Regions from separate parts of the Streptomonospora arabica genome, predicted to be linked through region 3. Evidence: riboswitches for the same ligand, from Rfam matches in the RefSeq annotation. Region 3 holds a riboswitch; each other region holds the start of a gene.
What was found. A riboswitch is a leader RNA that binds a small molecule or an ion and turns the genes downstream of it on or off. The one in region 3 is predicted to bind cobalamin.

Region 1 (7,221 bases), on a different contig from region 3:
CCGTCCAGCCGCCCAAAGACAGCGCGTGCACGGTCATCGGCGGGCGGTCGTCGGCGCAGCAGAGCGCGGCCTCGACGGCCTCGGCGATGGGCAGGCAGCGCATGTCGCGCTCGGCCACTCCGAGCCGCCCCAGAGCGGCGGCCTTACCGAGTCCTCGGACGTAGGAGAGGCAGTACGCTTCGGCGAGGTCCGGCTGAGTCTCCCGCAACCAGGCATAGTCGCGGGCCAACGCAACGGCCATCGGAATTCCCTTCACGTCCACGGGGCACGCTGTGGTGGCTGCTCACATCGTCGGGAACGACCGCCCTCATCCTTCGCGTTCCCCAGGGAGCCCCGCTCAAGCGGGCCGGTAGAGGACACGTCGGCGCGGTTCGGCGGTCCCTGCGCGGGTACCCGGGTATCCGGCGGGGGGTCCGTCCCAGTGCCACGGCGCCCCAGCCTACGCGCGCACGCGGGGTGCCCCGCACTGGGGACACCCCGCGTGGTGTCGCCGCTCATCCGCGGTCGGTCAACCCTCCGCTTCGACGAAAGCCCGGGTCACGGCCTCGCGTCAGTTCGACGGGCTCGCCGAGGCCGACGGTTCGGGCTTGGGCGGGTGGCCGTCGATGTACTTCTTTCCGGGGTCGGTCTCGCCGAGCAGTTGCGACACCGTGACCATGGTGTAACCCTTCTTGTCCAACCGCTTGAGGATCTCGGGTACGGCGTCGATCGTCGAGCCGTGGATGTCGTGCATCAGCACGATCGACCCGGGCCGGGCGCGCTCGACGGCGCGGTCGCTGACCAGATCCGCATCGTGGTCGCGCCAGTCGTTGGTGTCGATGCTCCACAGGATCTGCGCCTGGCCGAGCTCCGCGGTGACGTCGGCGACCCCTTCGTCGGTGGCGCCGTAGGGCGGGCGCATCAGGTCCATGCTGTAGCCGGTCTGGCGCCGGACGAGCCCGTTGACCGTCGCCAGCTCGTCGTCGATCTCGCCCTTGCCCAGCGACGTGAGGTCCGGGTGGTGGACCGTGTGGTTGGCCAGCTCGTGTCCCTCGGCGTACTCGCGGCGGACCGTGTCGGGGAACTCGCGCACGGGCACGCCGGTGACGAAGAACGTCGCCTTTGCGTCGTACTTCGCCAGTGCGTCCAGCAGCTCCGGCGTGCGCCCTCCCGGACCGTCGTCGAAGGTCAGAGCGATGCACTTGGAGTCGGGATCGTCGCAGTCGACCTCGTCGGGGTCCGTGGCGAACGTCCCCGGGACGCTGCCCTCGGGCGGGCTGTCCTTGGGGGCGCTCGCGGCGTTCTCGATCTCGAACTCGGGCGTGACCACCACGGCCGCCTCGCGGGCCCGCTCGCCGAACGAGGACAGCAGCGGCGCCGCCTTCTTGCGGGGCACGACGGCGCGGACCCGGCCCTTCTTCGCCGGGGCGATCTGGCCCTCGTCGAACTCCACCACGAGGCCGCCGTCGGGGTTGAACCCCACGGAGTCGTACATCTCTGCGATGGGGTGCAGCTTCGAAACGTCGACCCCGTCGCGGTCCTTCAGCCGCTTCTTGACCAGCCCGTCGAGCTCCTCCAGGCTGCCCTGGCCGTCCAGCAGCTCGGTGGAGTAGGCGGTGCGGCCGGACTCGGTGTTGTACCAGTAGGTGGAGTAGCCGGTGCGCTCGCCGTCGCCGTCCTTCTCGTGCTGGGTGAGGCGGACCGCCAGGACGTTGCCGCCCGCGGCGCTCACCTGCCAGTCGACGGTGTAGGACTTCGCGCCCCGCTCGGCGCTCGCGAAGTCCCGCGCCTCCTGCGCGGTGATCTCGCCGAGCCGCTCGGTGAACGGGCCGGCCTTGGGCACGCGCGGGTAGGACACGTGCGTCTCCACACCGCCGTCGAGGGTCTTGGTGGAGGTCTGCTCCTCCAGGCCGGGGATGTGCTCCGTGTCGACGGCGGTCAGCTCGTCCGGTGCGCCCGTGGCGGGCGTGGCCCGAGGCGAGGCCGACGCCGAGGCGTCCGACGCCGCCGGGTCCGCATCGCCGCCCGTGCAGGCGGTCAGCGCCAGAAGCAGCGCCAGAGCCGCCGCGCCGGGTGCCGTACGCACGGTTGCTGATCGGGAACGGGGCGTGACGGCGCCTGGCCGTGACCCCGGATGCGAGCCGACTGGCTGGTGCTTCAACTGGTGCGCGTCCTTCACGGTTCTGGAGTCGGGTGCCGGTGAATGTGTCGCCCTGGGAATCCGCGCGGGTTCCGCGAATGACATATCGATTCGGACACGGTCCATCGGTCGAGGGTAATCTCCGCAGGGGCGAATTAGGCGACAGAAGACGTCATGTTGCAGCCAACAACCGCACAAGGTTGGCAAAGCCCGCCGCAGCGGATCGGTCTCGCGTTCCGTCGGAGCGGTTCGGGGCGGCGGCCACCAGGCCTCGTCCGGTCGCTGTGCGGGCCCGGGAACGCTGTGTGGGGAGGCGTCCACGGGCGGCCGTGACTGCCTGGACTATAGTTGCAGCCGCGGTCGGTACACGCATGTTGCGCCGTGCGTGTCGCAAGAGGGAACCCGGTGCGAATCCGGGACTGCCCCGCAGCGGTAAGTGGGAACGAAAGCCGTCATCGGCACTGGGCGTACGCGCCTGGGAAGCGGCGGCCGGTAGGAGGAGCGGCCCGAACGGGCCGTGCCGTGCCCACGAGTCCGAATACCTGCCACCGCCCGCGGGCGAACGCGCCCGCGGTGGTCCGTGCGCCTCGAGGGAGGGCCAGGGCGGTGACGCGCGTGCGCTCGCACACCCTCTCCCGCGGCCGCGGATCGTCCGGCTGATCGACGAGGGAGAGAACAAGCCATGCGAGAAGGCCACACGTCCGCGGGCGGTGCCGCATGATGCCCACGACCGTCCACGGATACCCGCGCATCGGCGGCGACCGGGAGCTCAAGCGCGCCTGCGAGTCCTACTGGGACGGCCGCTCCAGCGCAGCCGACCTGGACGCCGTCGCCGCACGCCTGCGCCGAGGAGTCTGGGAGTCGCTGCGCGACGCCGGGATCGGCGCGATCCCCTCCAACACGTTCTCCTACTACGACCACGTCCTCGACGCCGCGGTCCTGTTCGGGCTGGTGCCCGAGCGCTTCCGGGCGGCGTTCGAGGCCGCCGAGGACCGCGAGTCCGAGCTCGCCGCCTACTTCGCCATGGCGCGCGGGACCGGCGACCTCCCGCCCATGGAGATGACCAAGTGGTTCGACACGAACTACCACTACCTGGTCCCCGAGCTGTCGCCCGCGACGCGGCCGCGCCTGGCGGGCGGCAAGCCGCTGTCGGAGTACACCCAGGCCAAGGGGCTGGGCGTGCCGACCCGGCCGGTGCTCGTGGGGCCGCTGACGCTGCTCATGCTGGCCAAGCCCGCCGCGGACGCCCCTGAGGGCTGGCGGCCCCTGGACCTGCTCGACGACCTGCTGGGGTGCTACTCCGAGCTGCTCGCCCGGTTGTCGGCCGTGGGCGCCGAGTCGGTGCAGATCGACGAGCCGATCCTGGCGAGCGACGAGGGCCGCGCCGAGCTTGCGTGCCTGGAGTACGCCTACGGCCGCCTGGGCGACCAGGCCCGGCGGCCCGACCTGCTGGTCTCCACCTACTTCGGCGCGATCGGCGCGCAGGCGCTGGAGGTGCTCAAGGGCACCGGTGTCGAGCGGATCGGCCTGGACTTCGTCAGCGGCCCCGAAGGGGTCGGCGAGCTGGCGCGGGTCTCCGGCCTGGGTGACAAGACACTGGTCGCGGGTGTCGTCGACGGGCGCAACGTCTGGCGCGCCGACCTGCCCGCCAAGCTGTCCACACTGGGCTCGGTCCTGGGGCTCGCCGGCCGGGTGGAGGTGAGCACCTCGTGCTCCCTGCTGCACGTGCCGATCGACCTGGACGCCGAGCCCGGCATGGACCCGGCGGTGCGCGAGCGGCTCGCGTTCGCCAAGCAGAAGGTCGACGAGGTGGTGCTGCTCGGCCGCGCGCTCTCCGAGGGGGACGAGGCCGTCACGGCGGAGCTGAAGGCCGCCCGCGGCGCCCCGCCCGCGTCCTTCACCAACTCCCGCGTGCGCGCCCGGTTGCAGGCGCTGGGCGGCGAGACCAGCCGGGTGGGTGACGAGCAGCGCACGGTCGCCGGCAAGGAGCCCGTGCTGGCGACGACCACCATCGGCTCCTTCCCGCAGACGCCCGAGGTCCGCAGGGCCCGCGCCGACCACCGGGCCGGGCGCATCGGCGGAGCGGAGTACGAGCGCCTGATGCGTGCGGAGATCGACCGCGTCATCAAGCTCCAGGAGGACATCGGCCTGGACGTGCTCGTGCACGGCGAGCCCGAGCGCAACGACATGGTGCAGTACTTCGCCGAGCAGCTCGACGGCTATGCCACCACCGCCAACGGCTGGGTCCAGTCCTACGGGTCGCGGTGTGTGCGCCCGCCGGTCCTCTACGGCGACGTGTCGCGCCCCGAGCCGATGACCGTCGACTGGATCACCTACGCCCAGTCCCGCACCGCCCGGCCGGTCAAGGGCATGCTCACCGGCCCGGTGACCATGCTGGCGTGGTCGTTCGTGCGCGACGACCAGCCGCTGGGCGACACCGCCCGGCAGGTGGCGCTGGCCCTGCGCGACGAGATCGCCGACCTGGAGAAGGAGGGCATCCGCCACATCCAGGTCGACGAGGCCGCGCTGCGCGAGCTGCTGCCGCTGCGTGAGGAGGCGCGTGCCGGCTACCTGGCCTGGGCCGTCGACTCCTTCCGGCTGGCGACCTCGGGCGTGGCCGCGAGCACCCGGATCCACACGCACATGTGCTACTCGGAGTTCGGCAGGATCGTCGGGGCGATCGAGGCGCTGGACGCCGACGTCACCAGTGTGGAGGCCGCCCGCTCGCACATGGAGCTCGTCGGCGACCTCGCCGCGAAGGGGTACCGCCGGGCGATCGGCCCGGGTGTCTACGACATCCACTCCCCGCGGGTGCCCTCGGTTCCGGAGATCGAGGAGTCGCTGCGCAGCGCGCTGAGCGCGCTCTCGCCGGAGCAGCTGTGGGTCAACCCCGACTGCGGACTGAAGACCCGCGGGTACGCGGAGGTCGAGCCGGCGCTGCGCAACATGGTCGAGGCGGCGCGGCGGGTCCGCGCCGAGCTGGGGCGTGCTTGACGGGCCGCTGAGGTAGGGCGGCCGTAGGCGGGCCGGGGCGCCGCCCCCGGCCCGCGACCGCGCACTCGGCGGCCGCAGGAACCGGGCACGCGGGCACACGAACCCGCGGGCACACGAACCCGCGGGCACACGAACCCGCGGGCACACGAACACGGACACACGAAGGGGGTGCGGCCCGCGGGCCGCACCCCCTTGCTCGGCTCGCGCGCAGTGCGCGGCGGCCGTCAGCCTCCGATGGGGCTGAGCGACTCCTCGCCGAGGTCGTGCATCAGGCTCTCGACGTCGGAGAACTCCAGCGGCGCCGGAGTGTCCTCGTCGGCGGAGAGGCCGGGGGAGAGGGAGTAGCGCACCTCGACGTTCATGTTGCCCTGGCGGATCAGCATGGTGGAGACCGAGTCCTGAGTGCTCAGCACGACCTCGGTGGAGAACACCAGCACGGCCTCGTCACCCAGGTCCGCCTCCTCCTCGTTGTGGACCTCCAGCTCGCTGTAGCTGTTGCTCTCGTCGGTGGCGTAGTCCAGGTTGGACTGGAACTCCTCCTTGGCGCCCTCGATCGAGTCGGAGCCGCCGTAGGGGGTCTGGTAGGTGAGCGAGAGCCCGCCGTAGGTCTCGCCCTCGCCGTCGACGTACCAGTTGCACGACGAGGAGGAGTCGGTGAGGTTCTTGCTGCCGTCCTGGATGCCGTGCTCGGCGAGCATGTCCGCCGGGATCGCGGAGCAGGGGTCCTCGGGCAGCGCGTAGGGCGGACCGCCGGCCTGCTGGGTGTCGTCCCCGGTGTCGCCGCTCGGGTCCTCGTCCGGGGGCTGGGTGGTCTCGTCCGGCGTGTGGGTGGGGTCGGTGACGGGGGGCTGCTCGCCGGGGGTGCGCAGCAGCACCACCAGCACGGCGATCACCAGTACGACGATCACCGCGCCGCCGCCGATGACGATGAACAGGCCGGCCTTGCTCTTCTTGGGCGGCGGGTAGCCGCCGCCGGGGTCCATCGGCCCGCCCGGCCCACCCGGCCCGCCGGGGCCGTAGGGCGGCTGGCCGCCGGCGAACATCTGCTGCTCGGCCGGCTGCTGGAACTGCGGCCCGCCGGGAGGGCCCTGGGGGGCGTAGCCGCCGGGAGGGCCGTAACCGGGCTGGCCGCCCGAGGGATCGTTGTAGGGGTCGCCGTAGGGACCGCCCTGGGGCTGCTGGGGGTACGGCTGCTGCGGCGCCTGGTAAGGCCCGCTGCCGTAGGGCTGCCCGGGAGGGGGAGGAGGCGCACCCTGGTCGGGTCCGGGCTGGCCGTAGCCGCCGTAGGGCGGCTGCTGCCCGCCCGAGCCGCCCTCGCCTTCCGGATACTGCGGAGGCTGTGTGTAGGGCCCGTTGTCGCTCATGACTCCCCTCGCGCCAGCTGAATTCGAAACGCTGTCTGAGACGCGCGTCGGCGTGCTTCTGGTTCCACCACCCCTGCGGCCGCCCTCGGTCGCCGTGGGCGGGCCGCGGGGGGACGCGCGTGCTCCCGGACCGGTTCCGGGCGCAGGTGTGACCGCGCCGAAGGCACGGGTCGTTCACGGCCCCCGGCCGCGTCGCGGCCGACCGTGCCCGCGGGTGGAGGTTCGCGGACCGGGGCCGGGGTTCGCATCCTAGCGTCCGAGTGTGCACGCGAGAGTGACGGGGGAGGGCCGAACCTGCGGATATCGTCACCGTTTCGTGCCAGGACCGTACTCTTTCGTGTCCTGGGCAGCGAGGTTTGCGGTACCCGGTAGGCGGTGCAGCAACCGGGGCCGGAACCGGACGCGCCCGCGGGGACCGTGCCGCGGCGGCGGATCGTTGCCCGATCGCAACGGCGGAGGGAGTACGGGACCTGGCGGCGGACTACGGTGGAAACCGCTTCCTCTCATCCGTCCGGGACAGCCCCCGGTCCGCGCGGCCGCAGGGGCGGGAAGGCCCCCATTGCCATCGTCGGACTCCGGCGGCCCCGCGCCGCCCTCCAAGCAGCGGCGCCGAAGCGGCTACGGGCCCTTCGCCTGGACCGTCTTCGTCCTGGCGATCGTCTCGGTCCTGGCCCTGCTCGGCGGCTGCGTGTCGGTCCTCTACGGCCCGCTGGTCACAGGCGGCACCTGAGCGCCGGGACCCGT
Region 2 (7,221 bases), on a different contig from region 3:
ACCAGCACGGCCGGCGCCAGCAGCAGGCACCAGGGCATGATCCACCGGTAGTCCGGTCCGGTCAGCGCCCGCGCGATATGGGGCACGACGAGGCCGACGAACGTGATCGGCCCGGCGATCGCCGTGGCGGCTCCGGCCAGGAGCACGACCGCGACGGCCCCGAGCGCACGGGTCGACGCGAGCCGCGTGCCGAGGCCGCGGGCCATGTCCTCACCGAGGGCGACCGTGTTGAGCTCGCGGCGAACCGCCGCCGCCAGGCAGAGGCCCACCAGGACGGCCGGGGCGGCCACGAGCAGCTGCCCGGTGTCGGCGCGCGTGAGCGAACCCACGGTCCAGAACCGGAAGCCGTCGAGTGCGGAGGGGTCGAGAAGGGTGATGGCCGTGGTCGCGGATCCCACCATGGCGCTGAGCGCCGCACCGGCCAGCGCGAGCTTCACCGGCGCCGCGCCGCCGGCGCCGAGCGAACCGAGTGCGTAGACGAAGACCGCGGCCAGCGCGGCCCCGGCGAAGGAGAACCACAGGTAGCCGGTGAGGGCGCCCACCTGGAAAACGGACATGGCGACCACGACGGCGAACGCCGCACCGGCGTTGACGCCGAGGATGCCCGGCCCCGCCAGCGGGTTGCGGGTCAGCCCCTGCATCACGGCACCCGCGATGCCCAGGCCGACCCCGGCGAGCACCCCGGTCGCGGTGCGGGGCACGCGCACCTGCCACACGATCCGGTCGGCCTCGCTGCCGGCGGGCGCGACCAGGGCCGAGACCGCGTCGGTGAAGGAGAGGGCGTAGTTGCCCGTGACCAGCGACAGAGCACACGCGGCCGCCAGCACCAGACCGGCCGACGCCAGGCCCGCCGCCCGGCCGGCGCGGCCGGACAGCAGGCCCCGGCGCGGCTCGCCCGGCGCCCGGGGCGCTGTGGCGCATCCGGTCCCGGGCGGCGCGGTCGCACCGGTCACGGGTTACTGCTCGACCAGGTCCGGATGGATGCGGGAGGCCACCAGCTCGATGCTGTGCGCCGCCCGTACCCCGGCCGCCCGGTCGGCGAACAGGAACGGGTGGACCTCGCCCTCGGCGACGGCCGCCACCCCTTCCAGCGCCGGGTCCGACATGATCGCCCGGACCTCGTCCCGGGCATCCTGCGTAGTCATCCCGGCGTCGCAGCAGGCGTCGGTGAGGATGACGTCGGGATCGCGTTCGACGAGCTCCTCCACACCGACGTCGACGTTGCGCTTCCCGGTCAGGTCGGCGAAGGCGTTGACGCCGCCCGCGTGCTCGATGATCCGGGTACCGAAGTCCACTCCGCTCGCCACCCGGTAGCCGCCGTCCTCGCCGGGGGAGACGATCGCCACGGACGGGCGCTCGGCCCCCTCCACCTTCGCCTCCACGGCGGCGATCCGCTCCTGCATGTCGGCGATCACCCGTTCGGCCTCGTCCTCGGCGCCGAACAGCGCGCCGAGGTCGCGCAGGTCCCGGTAGACGCTGTCCACCCGGACCGACTCCGGGTCGATCGCCCGGTCGGTCAACCCGTCCTCGCTGGGGCACAGCGGGCTGAGGATCCAGCTCTGCACCCCGAGCTCGCGCAGGCTCGCGCGGGTGCCGACCGAGCGGTCCGGGCTGTTCTCGGCGAAGAACCCGTTGAATCCGGAGATGACGAAGTCGGGCTCGGTCTCCAGCAGTCCCTCCCTGCTCGGGAGCGTCGGCACGTAGTCGGCCGCGGCCTGCTCGTCGGCGTACTCGGGCAGCACCTCGGCGTCCAGGAACGCGGTGCCCACCAGCCGGTCGCTGAGCCCGAGGGCGTGGGCGACCTCGATGCCGGGCTGGTATGCGGCGTAGACACGCTCGGGCGGCGCCTCCACGGCGACGTCGATGCCGCAGTTGGTACGGGTGACGGCGTCCTCGCCGACCGACTGCTCGGGGGCGGGGGCGCCGCAGCCGGCGAGCAGGACGACGCAGGCCATCGCGCACGCGGCACGGGGTGAACATGAAGATACGGGGGCCATGAGACCGCCTTTTCCAGGTCCTCGTGGAATCGGGTCGTGCGGTGCCGTGGCCGGTCTCCTGGCTGACGGGTGAACGCGCGCTGTGTCCGGCCTTCCCAGGGATCGCGCCCCAGTGGCCCGTTCGGACGAACGACACAGCACTCCCGATCACAGTGGCGAGGGCCGCACCGGTTTCACACCGGATTCCCGTTCACCACGGCGCCGCCGACGCTAGCACGCCGCGCTCTCGGCCCTCGGGCCCGGGGAGCGGTCGGCCGCCCGGGTGCCGGACGGTTCGCGGAGCCGCGGGCGCGGCCACGTCCCCCAAGGGGGCGGCCGCGGTTCCTGCACCGGCGCGGTCGGCGGTCGCGCTTTCTTGCCGGAGGGGCGGGGCGGACGCCGTGCGTTCGGGCGCAGGTCCCGGTCGGGCCGGGACCTCCGTCCCCTCTTCTGCGACCGCCGTCGTCCGCGCATGCGCACGCACCTGCGGTTTCGCTGTTCGCGGGCGTGCGGCGGCGCGTCCCGCCCCTCGCAGGCGCGCCCGGCGGGTGGGAGCGGCGTCGCGAGCGGGTACGCCAGTCCGGGAGACGGCGGAGGTGCGCGGTCGAAGCGCAGCGCCGCCGCAGCAGAGTGAGGTGACCTGCCATGGCCGAGGCCCACGCCCCCATCCGCGTGTTCCTCGTCGACGACCACGACGTGGTGCGCCGCGGAGTCGGCGCCCTGCTCGGCGACGAGCCCGACATCGAGGTGGTGGGCGAGGCCGCCGGCGCCGCCGAAGCGACCGCGCGCATTCCCGCGGTCCGGCCCGACGTGGCCCTGCTCGACGTCCGCCTGCCCGACGGCAGCGGTGTCGAGGTCTGCCGCCAGGTGCGCTCGGACCTGCCCGACCTGGCCTGCCTCATGCTCACCTCCTACGCCGACGACGACGCGCTCTACGACGCCGTCATGGCCGGAGCCTCCGGCTACGTGCTCAAGCAGATCCACGGCTCCGACCTGGTGGGCGCCATCCGCACGGTCGCCGCGGGCGAGTCCCTGCTCGACCCGCGCAGCACGGCCCGCATGATGCGCCGCATCCGCGAGGACGCCCAGCGCACCGACCCCCTGGCCGAGCTGTCCGACCAGGAGCGGCGGATCTTCGAGCTGATCGGCGAAGGGCTGACCAACCGCCAGATCGGCGAGCGCATCTTCCTGGCCGAGAAGACCGTCAAGAACTACGTCTCCAGCGTGCTGGCGAAGCTGGAGATGCAGCGCCGCACCCAGGCCGCCGCCTACGCCGCCCAGCTCAAGTCGCAGAAGCCCCACCGCCGCGACGCCGACTGAGCCCCGCCTCCGCCGGGCCGAAGGTCCCCTCCTCCGCGGGCGCAGGGCCCGCGCGCCACCGCCCTTCGCCGCTGCCCGCGGCCGCGCCGCCTGCCTACCGTCGGTCATGAAAGCCCCGGGCGACGGCGGGAGACAGTGATGGAGAACAGATCAGGCGCGCCGGTTCTGGCAGCGGTCGACGAGACGGAGGGCAGCCTGCGCGCCCTGGACTGGGCCGCGGACGAGGCGCTTCGGCGCGACCGGCGGCTGCGCATCGTCTACGCCTTCGACTGGCCGCTCTACCACACGGTGCCCGCGGGTATACCGGACTACTCGATCGAGGAGTTCGCCCGCCGCCTCGTCGATCACGCCCGCGACCGGGCCGTCGAACGCGTGCCGGGCCTGCGGGTGGAGGCGGAGTTCGACGTCGGCGACGCCGCACCGATCCTGCTGCTGGAGGCGGCCGAGGCCGAGCTCGCCGTCATCGGGTCCCGCGGGCGGAGCCGGCTGGGTGCGGCGCTGCTGGGCTCGACCGGGATGGAGATGGCGGCCACGGCCCGCTGCCCCGTCGTCGTGGTGCCCGACCGCGAGCCCAAACCGGCCGCGGGGCGCATCGTCGTGGGCCTGGACGGTTCGCCCGCAGCGCACTCGGCGGCGGCGTGGGCCTTCGCCACCGCCGCCGGGCGCGGCGCCGCGCTGCGCGCCGTGACCGCCCACGCGCGGTTCTCCAGTGGACGCCTCGGTTCGCTGGAGGTCCCGGCTCGCTACGCCTTCGACTCCGCCGAGGAGGCGGCGGCCAGGGAGGAGGCCCGCCGCCTGCAGTCGGAGTCCCTGGCGGGCCGGCGCGAGCACTATCCGCAGGTCGCGGTGGAAGAACTGGTCGAGGCCGGCCACCCCGCCCGTGTGCTGGTGGACGCGTCCGAGAACGCCGACCTCCTGGTGGTGGGCAGCCGAGGGCGCGGAGGCTTCACGGGGATGCTCCTGGGATCGGTGAGCCAGTCGGTGCTCTCCCACAGCGCCGTACCGGTGGCCGTCCTGCGCGCCGAGAAGCACTGAGACCGCGTCGCCGCCGCTGGAGCGAGGGGCGCCTCCGCCTCGAAACGGGCCCGACGGGGCCCCGGGCGGACGGCGGAGGTCGCCGCCGTCCGGGCCGAAGGTCCGCCCCCACAGGCCCGCGGGCACGGTCGGCTCAGCGGCGCGCGGCGGAGGCTGGAAGCAGAAGAACGCGCCGGGAACACGACCGTACGCACGCGGCCGACCGGCGCGCCGCCACCTCCGCCCCACGCTCCCACCCGGCGCGCCCCGCGCCCCCACCGTCCGCCCGCGGATGCACGGCCCGATACGCGCAGGCTTGTGGCCGCCCTTCCGCACCGTCCAGGTCGTCGACACCGACCGCCGCGGGCGGACCCACCGTCCGCCCGCGGCGCGGCCGCCGGACCGCGCCGCCTTCCGGCGAAGGCAGACGCCGCACGACTGCACGTCGGCCGCGCCCGCCGGCAGGACCGAGGTCCCGTATACGCGGGAACGAAGGCCGCGCGAGGCCGGGCAGGCCGGCTCTGTCGGCGGGGCGGGTGCCGGAGGAACGTGGACGGCGGAGAGCGAGATGTCCCGGAGGCCCGAGCGGCGTCCGGGACCGGCACGGGGGGAACCGGATGGACAGCACAGTCGGCGACGTCATGACCACTGGTGTCGCCACGGTCGACGAGCGGACCGGCTATCGGGACATCGTGCGCACGCTGGTGGAGAGGCGCGTCAGCGCCCTGCCGGTGCTCGGCGCCGACGGGCGCGTCGTGGGCGTCGTCAGCGAGGAGGACCTCCTGCACAAGGAGGAGTTCACGACCGCGGGCGACCGCCGCCCGTACCGGACGCCGGCACGTGCACGGCTGCGTGCCCGGCTCAGCCCGGGCGGCCTGCTGACCGAATCCGCCGAGGACAAGGCGGCGGGCAGTACCGCCGCCGACGTGATGACCCGCCCGGCGGTCACGATCGCGCCGACCGCGTCGGTCGTCGCGGCCGCCCGCCTCATGGAGAGGCACGGTGTCAAGCGGCTGCCCGTCGTCGACGACGGCGGCCTGCTCCTGGGCATCGCCTCCCGCCGCGACCTGCTGCGGGTGTTCCAGCGCGCGGACGGCGACATCGCCGCGGCGGTCGAGCGGGAGATCGGCGCGGCCACGAGTGCGGTCCACGGCACGGTGGCGGCCGCATCGGTCGAGGACGGCGTGGTCACGCTGACGGGTTCGGCGCTGCACCGCAGCACCGCCGCGTGCCTGACGCGGATGGCCGCCGGGCTGGAGGGCGTGGTTTCGGTCGACAACCGGATCAGCTGGGACGTCGACGACGTCCTCCCGCCCTACATCACGTGGCGCACCCTCTGAGCGGACCGGCCGACCGGCGCCGCCGGTGCCGGTCCTCGCCGACCGGCCGGGCCGCCCGATCCCGCCGTCGCAGACTCCCGACGAGGCCGCCGCCGCAGGGACACGTACCCGAAGCCGGGTGCGGGCCCTCGCCCGAACCGGCGGAGCCGCGGCCTCGTCGGCGCGCAGTGAGTCGGACCGCCGGTGGCCGTGCTCCCGGACGCCGATGAGAGTATGGCCGTCCATCCGGCCGCCGGCCCGGACGCCGCGTCCGGCTCACCCCCCAATGCGACGAGGAAGACATGGCCATCACACGCGCCGAAGTGATCGTCACGAGCCCCGACCGGAACTTCGTGACCCTGAAGCTGACCACGGCGGACGGGGTGACCGGCCTCGGCGACGCGACCCTCAACGGGCGCGAGTCCGCGGTGGTGGCCTACCTCCGCGACCACGTCGTGCCGCTGCTGATCGACCGCGACGAGAGCCGCATCGAGGACACCTGGCAGTTCCTCTACCGCGGCGCGTACTGGCGCAGGGGCCCGGTCACGATGGCGGCGATCGCCGCGGTCGACACCGCCCTGTGGGACATCAAGGGCAAGGTCGCCGGGCTGCCCGTGTACCAGCTGCTCGGCGGCGCCTCGCGGGAGGGCCTGCTCGCCTACGGCCACGCGTCGGGCCGGAGCCTGGAGGAGCTGTTCGACAGCATCCGCGACCACCAGGAGCAGGGGTACCGCGCCATCCGCGTCCAGACGGGCGTCCCGGGCCTGAAGTCGATCTACGGCATCGCCTCCAACGAGACGCGCCACGCCGACAAGAGCGTGCGCTACGACCACGAGCCGGCCCAGCCGGGCTCCCTCCCCGCGGAGGAGGACTGGGACACGCGCAGCTACCTGCGGCACGTGCCCGCCGTCTTCGAGGCCGTGCGCAACGAGTTCGGCCCGGAGCCGCCCCTGCTGCACGACGCGCACCACCGGCTCACCCCGATCGAGGCGGCGCGGCTCGGCAGGTCGCTGGAGCCCTACGACCTGTTCTGGCTGGAGGACGTCACCCCCGCCGAGAACCAGGAGGCCCTGCGGCTCGTGCGCCGGCACACCACCACGCCGCTCGCCATCGGCGAGGTCTTCAACTCGGTGTGGGACTACCAGCACATCATCCGCGAGCAGCTGATCGACTACGTGCGCTCCGCCGTGACCCACACCGGCGGCATCAGCCACCTGAAGAAGGTGCTCGAGTACGCGGCGCAGTACCAGATCAAGTCGGGCATGCACGGCCCCACCGACGTCTCGCCGGTCGGAATGGCGGCGGCGATGCACCTCGGCCTGTCGGTCCACAACTTCGGCATCCAGGAGTACATGAAGCACGGCGCCCGGACCGACCAGGTGTTCCGGCAGTCGTTCAGCTGGCGCGGCGGGTACCTGCACCCGGGCGACGAGCCGGGCCTGGGCGTCGACCTCGACACCGACGAGGCGGGCAGGTACCCCTACGTTCAGGCGTACCTGCCCTACAACCGGCTCGCCGACGGCACGCTCCACGACTGGTGAGGCACGGCGGTGGCGGCCGCCGGCGGCTCCCCCTCCGCGGGCGGTCGCGTC
Region 3 (7,221 bases):
GGTTGCCCGGCTCCTTGTCCAGCGCGCTGCGGACCAGGTCGCTCAGCCGCGGGTCGAGCCCCTCCAGGTCGGCCTCGCCGGAGCTGATCAGGTGCAGCACGGCCGGCACCGTCTGGGCGTCGAAGGGCGCCTTGCCGATACCGGCGTAGGCCACCAGGCAGCCCCAGGAGAAGATGTCGGAGGCGGGCGTGATCGGGCCGCCCGCGATCAGCTCGGGAGCCAGGTAGGAGGGCGTTCCCATCAGCTGGCTGGAGCGGGTGACCGCGCTCTCGTCGTCCATCGCGCGGGCGATGCCGAAGTCGATGACCTTGGGTCCCACCGCCGAGAGCAGCACGTTGCCGGGCTTGAGGTCGCGGTGGATGACGCCGGCGCGGTGGATGGCGGTCAGCGCCGCCGCGACGCCCAGGGCCAGGCTCTCCAGCGTGCCGCCGCTCATCGGGCCCTCGGCGCTGATGGCCTGGGCGAGGTTCGGTCCGGGCACGTACTCGGAGACGATGAACAGCGGGTCGCCGTCCAGGCGGGCGTCGAGTACCCCGGCGGTGGAGAAGCGCGCGACCTTGCGGGCGGACTCGACCTCGCGCGCGAAGCGGCGGCGGAAGTCCGGGTCGTCGGTGAGGTCGGGGTGGATCAGCTTGACGGCCACCAGCCGTTCGGCGGTGTCGCGGGCGAGGTAGACGGTCCCCATGCCGCCGCGCCCCAGCCTGCCCTCGATCCGGTAGTCGCCGAGCTGGTGGGGGTCGCCGGTGCGGAGGGGTTTGGCGCGCTCGTGCCCGATGTCCGTCACAGTGCTGCGTTCCTTAGGCCGGCAGGCGATTCGGGGTCTCAGCGTACAGACGCCCCGGACAGGGCGAGTCGGGGCGGGTTCGCACGAGTTCGCCGACTGGGGGCGGGGTGTTCCTGATATTAGACAGGATGCGGCGCGTCGCGGTTCCGCGAATTCACAGGATCGGCTAGTGTTAGTACACACGTTCGAATAAGCGCCTGTCCTTCCCCGCAGGCCCAGGCCGCCCGATCGAGGGCGCCGCAGCTTGAGGGGAGTGTCGCCAGTGGGCCACGTCTACGGTGTGCCGGTCGCGGTCACCGAGCACGAGGGGCGGCCGGTGCGCTTCGTATGGGAGCACCGGGTCTACAACGTCCGCCACATCGTCGACCACTGGGTCACCCTGCGCGCCGACTGGTCACCCGAGGTGCAGGAGCACCTGCCCCAGCGCGCCCACTGGCGGGTCGAAGCCGGATCCTCCGGCGCGCTGGGCGTCTACGAGCTCCAGCACGACTCCGCCACGGACCGATGGCTGCTGGCGCGCGTCTGGGACTGACCCCGCCACCTGGCCGCATCCGGCCGCATCCGGTCGCGGGCGCCGCGACCTGGCCGCGACCTACAGCAGCGGTCGGCGGCGGCCGTGGCCGGTGGCGCGCTCGAAGGAGCGGCCGATCTCCAGTACCCGCCGGTCGGCCCGATGCGGTCCGGCGATCTGCAGGCCCACCGGCAGCCCGCCCGGCGTGAACCCGCCGGGCACGGCCAGCGCCGGGCAGCCGGTGATGGTGATGTGGTAGCAGGAGCGCATCCAGTCGAGGTAGGTCTGCTGCTCGGCGCCGTCGATGTCGGCCGGGTACTCCAGGTCCGCGTCGAAGGGCGCCACCTGGCTCACCGGCAGCAGCAGCGCGTCGTAGCGCTCGAAGAATTCGCGCACACGGTGGTAGATGCGGGTGCGCTCCAGCTCGGCGCGCGCCACGTCGGCGCCGGAGAGCTTGCGGCCTTCGTCGATGTTCCAGGCCAGACTGGGCTTGATCCGCGGGCGCTCGCGGTCCAGCAGCGGTCCCAGCGTCGCCTCGAACTGCCAGGCCCGCAGCGTGCGGAAGACGTCGTCGGCGCCGGAGAGGTCGGGGGCGTCCTCGGCGATCTCGCAGCCCAGCTCGGAGAAGACCTCCAGCGCGGGCGCCAGGGCCTCCGTCACCGCCCGCTCGCACGGGGCCGACCCGCCGAGGTCCGGCGACCACGCCAGGCGCAGGCCGCGCACGTCGGCTTCCAGCGGCGGGGCCAGCGCCGATCCCGGCTCGCCGAGGGCGACGGGGCTGCGCGGGTCGGGGCCGGCGATCACCGACAGCAGCAGCGCCGCGTCGTCGACCTCCCGCGCCATGGGGCCCTGCACCGACAGCTGCGACCAGCCCAGCGGTGCGGGGTGCTGCGGCACCCGCCCCGGCGACGGCCGCAGCCCCACCACGTTGTTGAACGACGCGGGGTTGCGCAGCGACCCGCCCATGTCGGAGCCGTCGGCCATCACGTGCATGCCCGCCGCCAGCGCCGCGGCCGCGCCGCCGCTGCTGCCGCCCGCCGAGCGCGCGGTGTCGTAGGGGTTGCGGGTCAGCCCGAACACGGGGTTGAAGGTGTGCGATCCGGCGGCGAACTCGGGGGTGTTGGTCTTGCCGATGGTGATCGCCCCGGCAGCGCGCATCCGCGCCACCACCAGTTCGTCGCGGTCGGGCACGTGGCCGGCGAAGACCGGCGAGCCGAACGTGGTGCGCACGCCCGCGGTCTCGTGGGTGTCCTTGTGCGCCACCGGCAGCCCGTGCAGCGGCGGGGGTTCGCCGCCCGAGGCCAGCAGTTCGTCGGCGGCGTGCGCCTCGTCCATGGCGCGCTCGCCGCACAGCGTCACCACGGCGTTGACGGCCGGGTTCACCGCCTCGACGCGCTGCAGGTGCGCGGCCACCACCTCGCGGGCGGAGACCTCGCGTGCGCGCAGCATCCGCGCGAGCTCGCGGGCCGGTCGGCGGGTGATCTCGGCGGTCTCGTCGTCGCGCATCGCGGTAGGGTCCTCCGGTCGTCTGATGCTGCCCCGCAGGCCGCGGGCCGGGCGGGCGCTGGTGTCCGGGTGCGGCCATCCCATCCCGATCGGGGCGCCGCCGCAAGGGTGATCGTCGCCGGAGCGCCGCCCCGGCGGCGGGCGGATCTCGCCGAGGCCGCTGCGCTGCGCGGCGGTGGACGCGGTGGAGGCCGGACGGGCGCGGTATGAGACTCTTGTTGGCGGTGCCGGCGCCGGGCGTACCCGGCCGGGAGCATCCCGGCCGCGCCGCGGCGCGCAGGAACCCGGTGTGAATCCGGGACGGTCCCGCCACTGTGACCAGGGAGCGGCCCCGCAACGAGCGCCACTGCCGGAACCCCTCCGGTGGGAAGGCGGCGGGCGAGCGGTGATCTGGAAGCCAGGAGACTGCGCGGCACCGGGCAAGACCCCTATGGGCGTGGACTCCCGAGGAAGGACTGACCTGCGTGAGCGCTCCTGCTCGCTACCCCTTCAGCGCGGTCGTCGGCATGGACGACCTGAAGCTCGCGCTGCTGATCAACGCCGTGTCCCCGGACGTCGGCGGCGTACTGGTCCGCGGTGAGAAAGGGACCGCCAAGTCGACCGTGGTGCGCGCCCTGGCGGCGCTGCTGCCCGACCTCGACGTCGTGCAGGGCTGCCGGTTCGGCTGCGACCCCGCCGCCCCCGACCCCGAGTGCCCCGACGGCCCGCACGCCGACTCCGCGGTGCCCGGCGAGCGCCCCGCGCGGCTCGTCGAACTGCCGGTGGGCGCCAGCGAGGACCGGCTGGTGGGCTCGCTGGACATCGAGCGGGCGCTGACGGAGGGCGTCAAGGCCTTCGAGCCCGGCCTGCTCGCCGAGGCGCACCGCGGCGTCCTCTACGTCGACGAGGTCAACCTGCTGCACGACCACCTCGTCGACCTGCTGCTGGACGCGGCGGCCATGGGCACCTCGCACGTTGAGCGCGAAGGCGTCTCGGTGCGCCACGCCGCGCATTTCCTGCTCGTGGGCACGATGAACCCCGAAGAGGGCGAGCTGCGGCCGCAGCTTTTGGACCGCTTCGGCCTGACCGTGGAGGTCGCCGCCACCCGCGACCCGCAGCTGCGCGCGGACGTGGTGCGCCGCAGGCTCGCGTTCGAGGCCGACCCCGAGGGCTTCGCCGCCGGCTACGCCCGGGACGAGGCCGAGCTCGCGGGCCGCATTCTGGCCGCCCGCAAGCGCCTGCCGGGCGTGGTGCTCACCGACGCCGCACTCCGGCAGGTCACGGCGGTCTGCGCGGCCTTCGACGTCGACGGCCTGCGCGCCGACATCGTCACCGCCCGCGCCGCCATGGCGCTGGCCGCCTGGCGCGACCACGGCGAGGTGGCACCCGAGGACGTGCGCGACGCCGCCCGCCTGGCGCTGCCGCACCGGCGCAGGCGCGACCCCTTCGACGCGCCCGACCTGGACGAGGACCGGCTGCAGGAGGCGCTGGACCAGGCGGGTGATGCGGACCCAAAAGACCCGGGTGAGCCGGACGGCGCCGGCGACGACACGGGCGGCGGTGGCGGCGGCGCCGAGGCGCAGGGCCCGGACCCCGGATCCTCGGCGGAGGAGCCCTCCGCGCAGCCGGGCGAGGGCGACGGCGACGGGCAGGGCCCGCAGGACTCCGGTCCCGACTCCGGCGAGGCGCCCGGCGGCGATGCCGGGGGCGCCCCCTCGGGTCCCCGGCCGGCGGGCTCCGGCGACGCCGACGGCGACCCCGGTGGCGAGCAGTCGCCGCCGCGGCCCCAGGATCCGGACCGGGGACCGCAGGCGGAGGCCGGCGAGACCTACCGGCCGCGCCTGTTCAGCCTCGACGGCGTAGGCGAGGGCGCGCCCGGCCGCCGCTCCCGGGCCGAAACGCCCTTCGGCCGCACCTCGGGCGCGCGCGTGCCCCGTTCGGCGGTGCGCGGTCTGCACCTGACCGCGACCCTGCGCGCGGCGGCGCCCTATCAGCGAGCCCGCGGCCGTAGGGGGCCGGGGCTCATCGTGCGCCCCGGCGACCTGCGCGAGTCCGTGCGCGAAGGCCGCGAGGGCAACCTCGTGCTGTTCTGCGTGGACGCCAGCGGCTCCATGGCCGCCCGGCAGCGGATGCGCGCCGTCAAGGGCGCTGTGCTGAGCCTGCTGCTGGACGCCTACCAGCGTCGCGACAAGGTCGGTCTGGTCACCTTCCGCGGCACCGGCGCCCAGGTGGAGCTGCCGCCGACCTCGTCGGTGGAGGCGGGCGCGCGCAGGCTGCGCGAGCTGCGCACCGGGGGGCGCACCCCCCTCGCGGCGGGGCTGGCGCGCGCGGCGGAGGTGCTGCGTGTGGAGCGGCTGCGCGACGCCGCCCGCCGGGCGCTGCTCGTGGTGGTGACCGACGGGCGCGCCACCCGCGGCGGGCTCGACGAGGCGCTGCGCGCCGGCGCGCGGATCGGCGCCCGGGGCGTGCACGGCATCGTCGTCGACTGCGAGTCGGGGCCGGTGCGCCTGGGCCTGGCCCAGCGGCTGGCCGCCGAGATGGGCGGCGAGTCGGTGCACCTGGAGGAGTTGGGCGCCGACGCGCTGAGCGGCCTGGTGCGCTCCAACCGGCGCGCCGCCTGAGTACCCGTCGGGCGAAGCGCGTCCGACGCGCCGCCCCGGACACCGGTCGTCCGCAGCCGCGCTCCGGCGGCGCCCGGACCCGCGGCCTCCGGCGTCCGAGAAACGCGAGAAGTCCGAGAACCGAGGGGAAGAGACCACGATGCCGCAGGGCAGACCCGCTTACGTGCCCGACGACGGACTGACCACGCGCCAGCGCCGCAACCGACCGCTGCTGATCGTGCACACCGGTCCCGGCAAGGGGAAGTCGACCGCCGCTTTCGGGCTGGCCACCCGCGGCTGGTCGCAGGGCTGGGACATCGGCGTCTTCCAGTTCGTCAAGTCGGCCAAGTGGCGCATCGGGGAGGAGCGCGCGCTGCGCGTCCTCGGCGAGTCCGGCGAGGGCGGCCGGGTCGACTGGAACAAGATGGGCGAGGGCTGGTCGTGGATCCAGCGGCAGGGCACCGAGGAGGACCACGCCGCCGACGCCGCGGAGGGCTGGGCCCAGATCAAGCGCGACCTTGCCGCCGAGACCTACCGCCTCTACGTGCTCGACGAGTTCACCTACCCCATGAAGTGGGGCTGGGTCGACGTCGAGGACGTGGTCGAGACGCTGGCGCAGCGCAGCGGCCACCAGCACGTGATCGTCACCGGCCGCGACGCCGACCCCCGGCTGCGGGAGGCGGCCGACCTCGTCACCGAGATGACCAAGGTCAAGCACCCCATGGACGCCGGCCAGAAGGGGCAGCGCGGCATCGAGTGGTGAGCTGACGCGGCTCCCGCCCGCCGCGCACCGGACGTTCCGCGCGCTTTTCGGACGTTTCCGCGAGGCGGCCGGGGAACCGGTGGTGGGCCCGCCTCCGCGCGGGCCGCCCTCGGCGGGGCCGGGCGGGACGCCGGTCCCGCCCGCCGGCGACGCAGACGAGGCGCCGCGGACGCGGCCGCGAACCGGGCTCCGGGAGGAGGCCTACGCGGCGCCGGCCGAGGGGATGTCGGGCCGTGGGCGGCCTGCCTCCACGAGGACGTTCGTCTGGACCGCCATCGGCACCTCTCAGCGTGGTCGGGCGCCTATCACGGCAGGCAGGCCGTGCTGACCGAGCTGCTCGGCCCTCTGCAGGCCCGGCTCGCGCCCGGTGCGCGGTCGCGCCGCACCGTTCCACAGCCGAGGGAGACCCGCGTGGTGGTCGAGGCCGCCGGCGCCGGCGACGCGACCGCGACCGGCCGCGTCTGCGAGAACGAGTACCGCCGGGTGTTCCGGATGAAGGGCGGGCACGGCGGTGCGGGTCGAGGAGTACGCCGACACCGAGCTGATGGCCGCGGTCCCGGGCGCTTCCGCACAGCCGCCGCCCGCATGAGCCTCCAGCCGCTCGGCCGAGCCGGCGTTGGGCTAGGCGGTGCCGTCCCGGCCCAGGTCGGCCGGGATGAGGCTGTAGACCGCCAGGTCGGCGCGGCCCTCGTGCAGCGGCATCGCGTTGCGCTCGGTGCCCTCGTAGGTGAACCCCGCCTTCGCGGCCACCCGCCGCGACGCGGTGTTGCCCGCGGCGGCCTTCAGCTCCACCCGCTCGAAGCGCTGGTCGAGCAGCGCCCACCGCGAGAGGGCCACCACCGCCTCGGTCGCCAGCCCGCGTCCCCGCGCCCACGGCCCCATCCAGTAGCCGACCTCGGTGGAGCTCGCGCGCCACATGGTCCGGGTCAGGCCCACCGAGCCGGCGTAGGCGCCGGTCTCGGCCTCCACGGCCGCCCACTGCTGGCCGTCACCGCTCACCCGCGCGTGCGGCGCGGACACCAGGCACCAGTCCTCGGCGTCGGCGCGGGTGTAGGCCTTTCCGGGACGCGGCATGGGC

Region 1: linked by a shared signal. The riboswitch ahead of metE (5-methyltetrahydropteroyltriglutamate--homocysteine S-methyltransferase) and the one ahead of ABD284_RS19500 (putative cobaltochelatase) in region 3 are both predicted to bind cobalamin.
Region 2: linked by a shared signal. The riboswitch ahead of ABD284_RS17950 (ABC transporter substrate-binding protein) and the one ahead of ABD284_RS19500 (putative cobaltochelatase) in region 3 are both predicted to bind cobalamin.

The regions. Positions count from the first base shown of each region.
Region 1 covers NZ_BAAAQI010000013.1:86,377-93,597, reverse strand. Annotated here, with positions in the region: gene ABD284_RS19080 (DUF6461 domain-containing protein) at 1-241, opposite strand, end outside; gene ABD284_RS19075 (polysaccharide deacetylase family protein) at 551-2,065, opposite strand; cobalamin riboswitch at 2,463-2,683, shown strand; gene metE (5-methyltetrahydropteroyltriglutamate--homocysteine S-methyltransferase) at 2,840-5,113, shown strand; gene ABD284_RS19065 (DUF3558 domain-containing protein) at 5,338-6,477, opposite strand; gene ABD284_RS19060 (hypothetical protein) at 7,037-7,207, shown strand.
Region 2 covers NZ_BAAAQI010000011.1:152,683-159,903, forward strand. Annotated here, with positions in the region: gene ABD284_RS17945 (FecCD family ABC transporter permease) at 1-953, opposite strand, end outside; gene ABD284_RS17950 (ABC transporter substrate-binding protein) at 957-1,955, opposite strand; cobalamin riboswitch at 2,029-2,210, opposite strand; gene ABD284_RS17955 (response regulator) at 2,622-3,296, shown strand; gene ABD284_RS17960 (universal stress protein) at 3,435-4,331, shown strand; gene ABD284_RS17965 (CBS domain-containing protein) at 4,928-5,650, shown strand; gene manD (D-mannonate dehydratase ManD) at 5,932-7,170, shown strand.
Region 3 covers NZ_BAAAQI010000014.1:55,454-62,674, forward strand. Annotated here, with positions in the region: gene ABD284_RS19485 (serine/threonine-protein kinase) at 1-784, opposite strand, end outside; gene ABD284_RS19490 (DUF6504 family protein) at 1,047-1,316, shown strand; gene ABD284_RS19495 (amidase) at 1,377-2,801, opposite strand; cobalamin riboswitch at 3,079-3,209, shown strand; gene ABD284_RS19500 (putative cobaltochelatase) at 3,266-5,401, shown strand; gene cobO (cob(I)yrinic acid a,c-diamide adenosyltransferase) at 5,541-6,143, shown strand; gene ABD284_RS19510 (GNAT family N-acetyltransferase) at 6,765-7,221, opposite strand, start outside.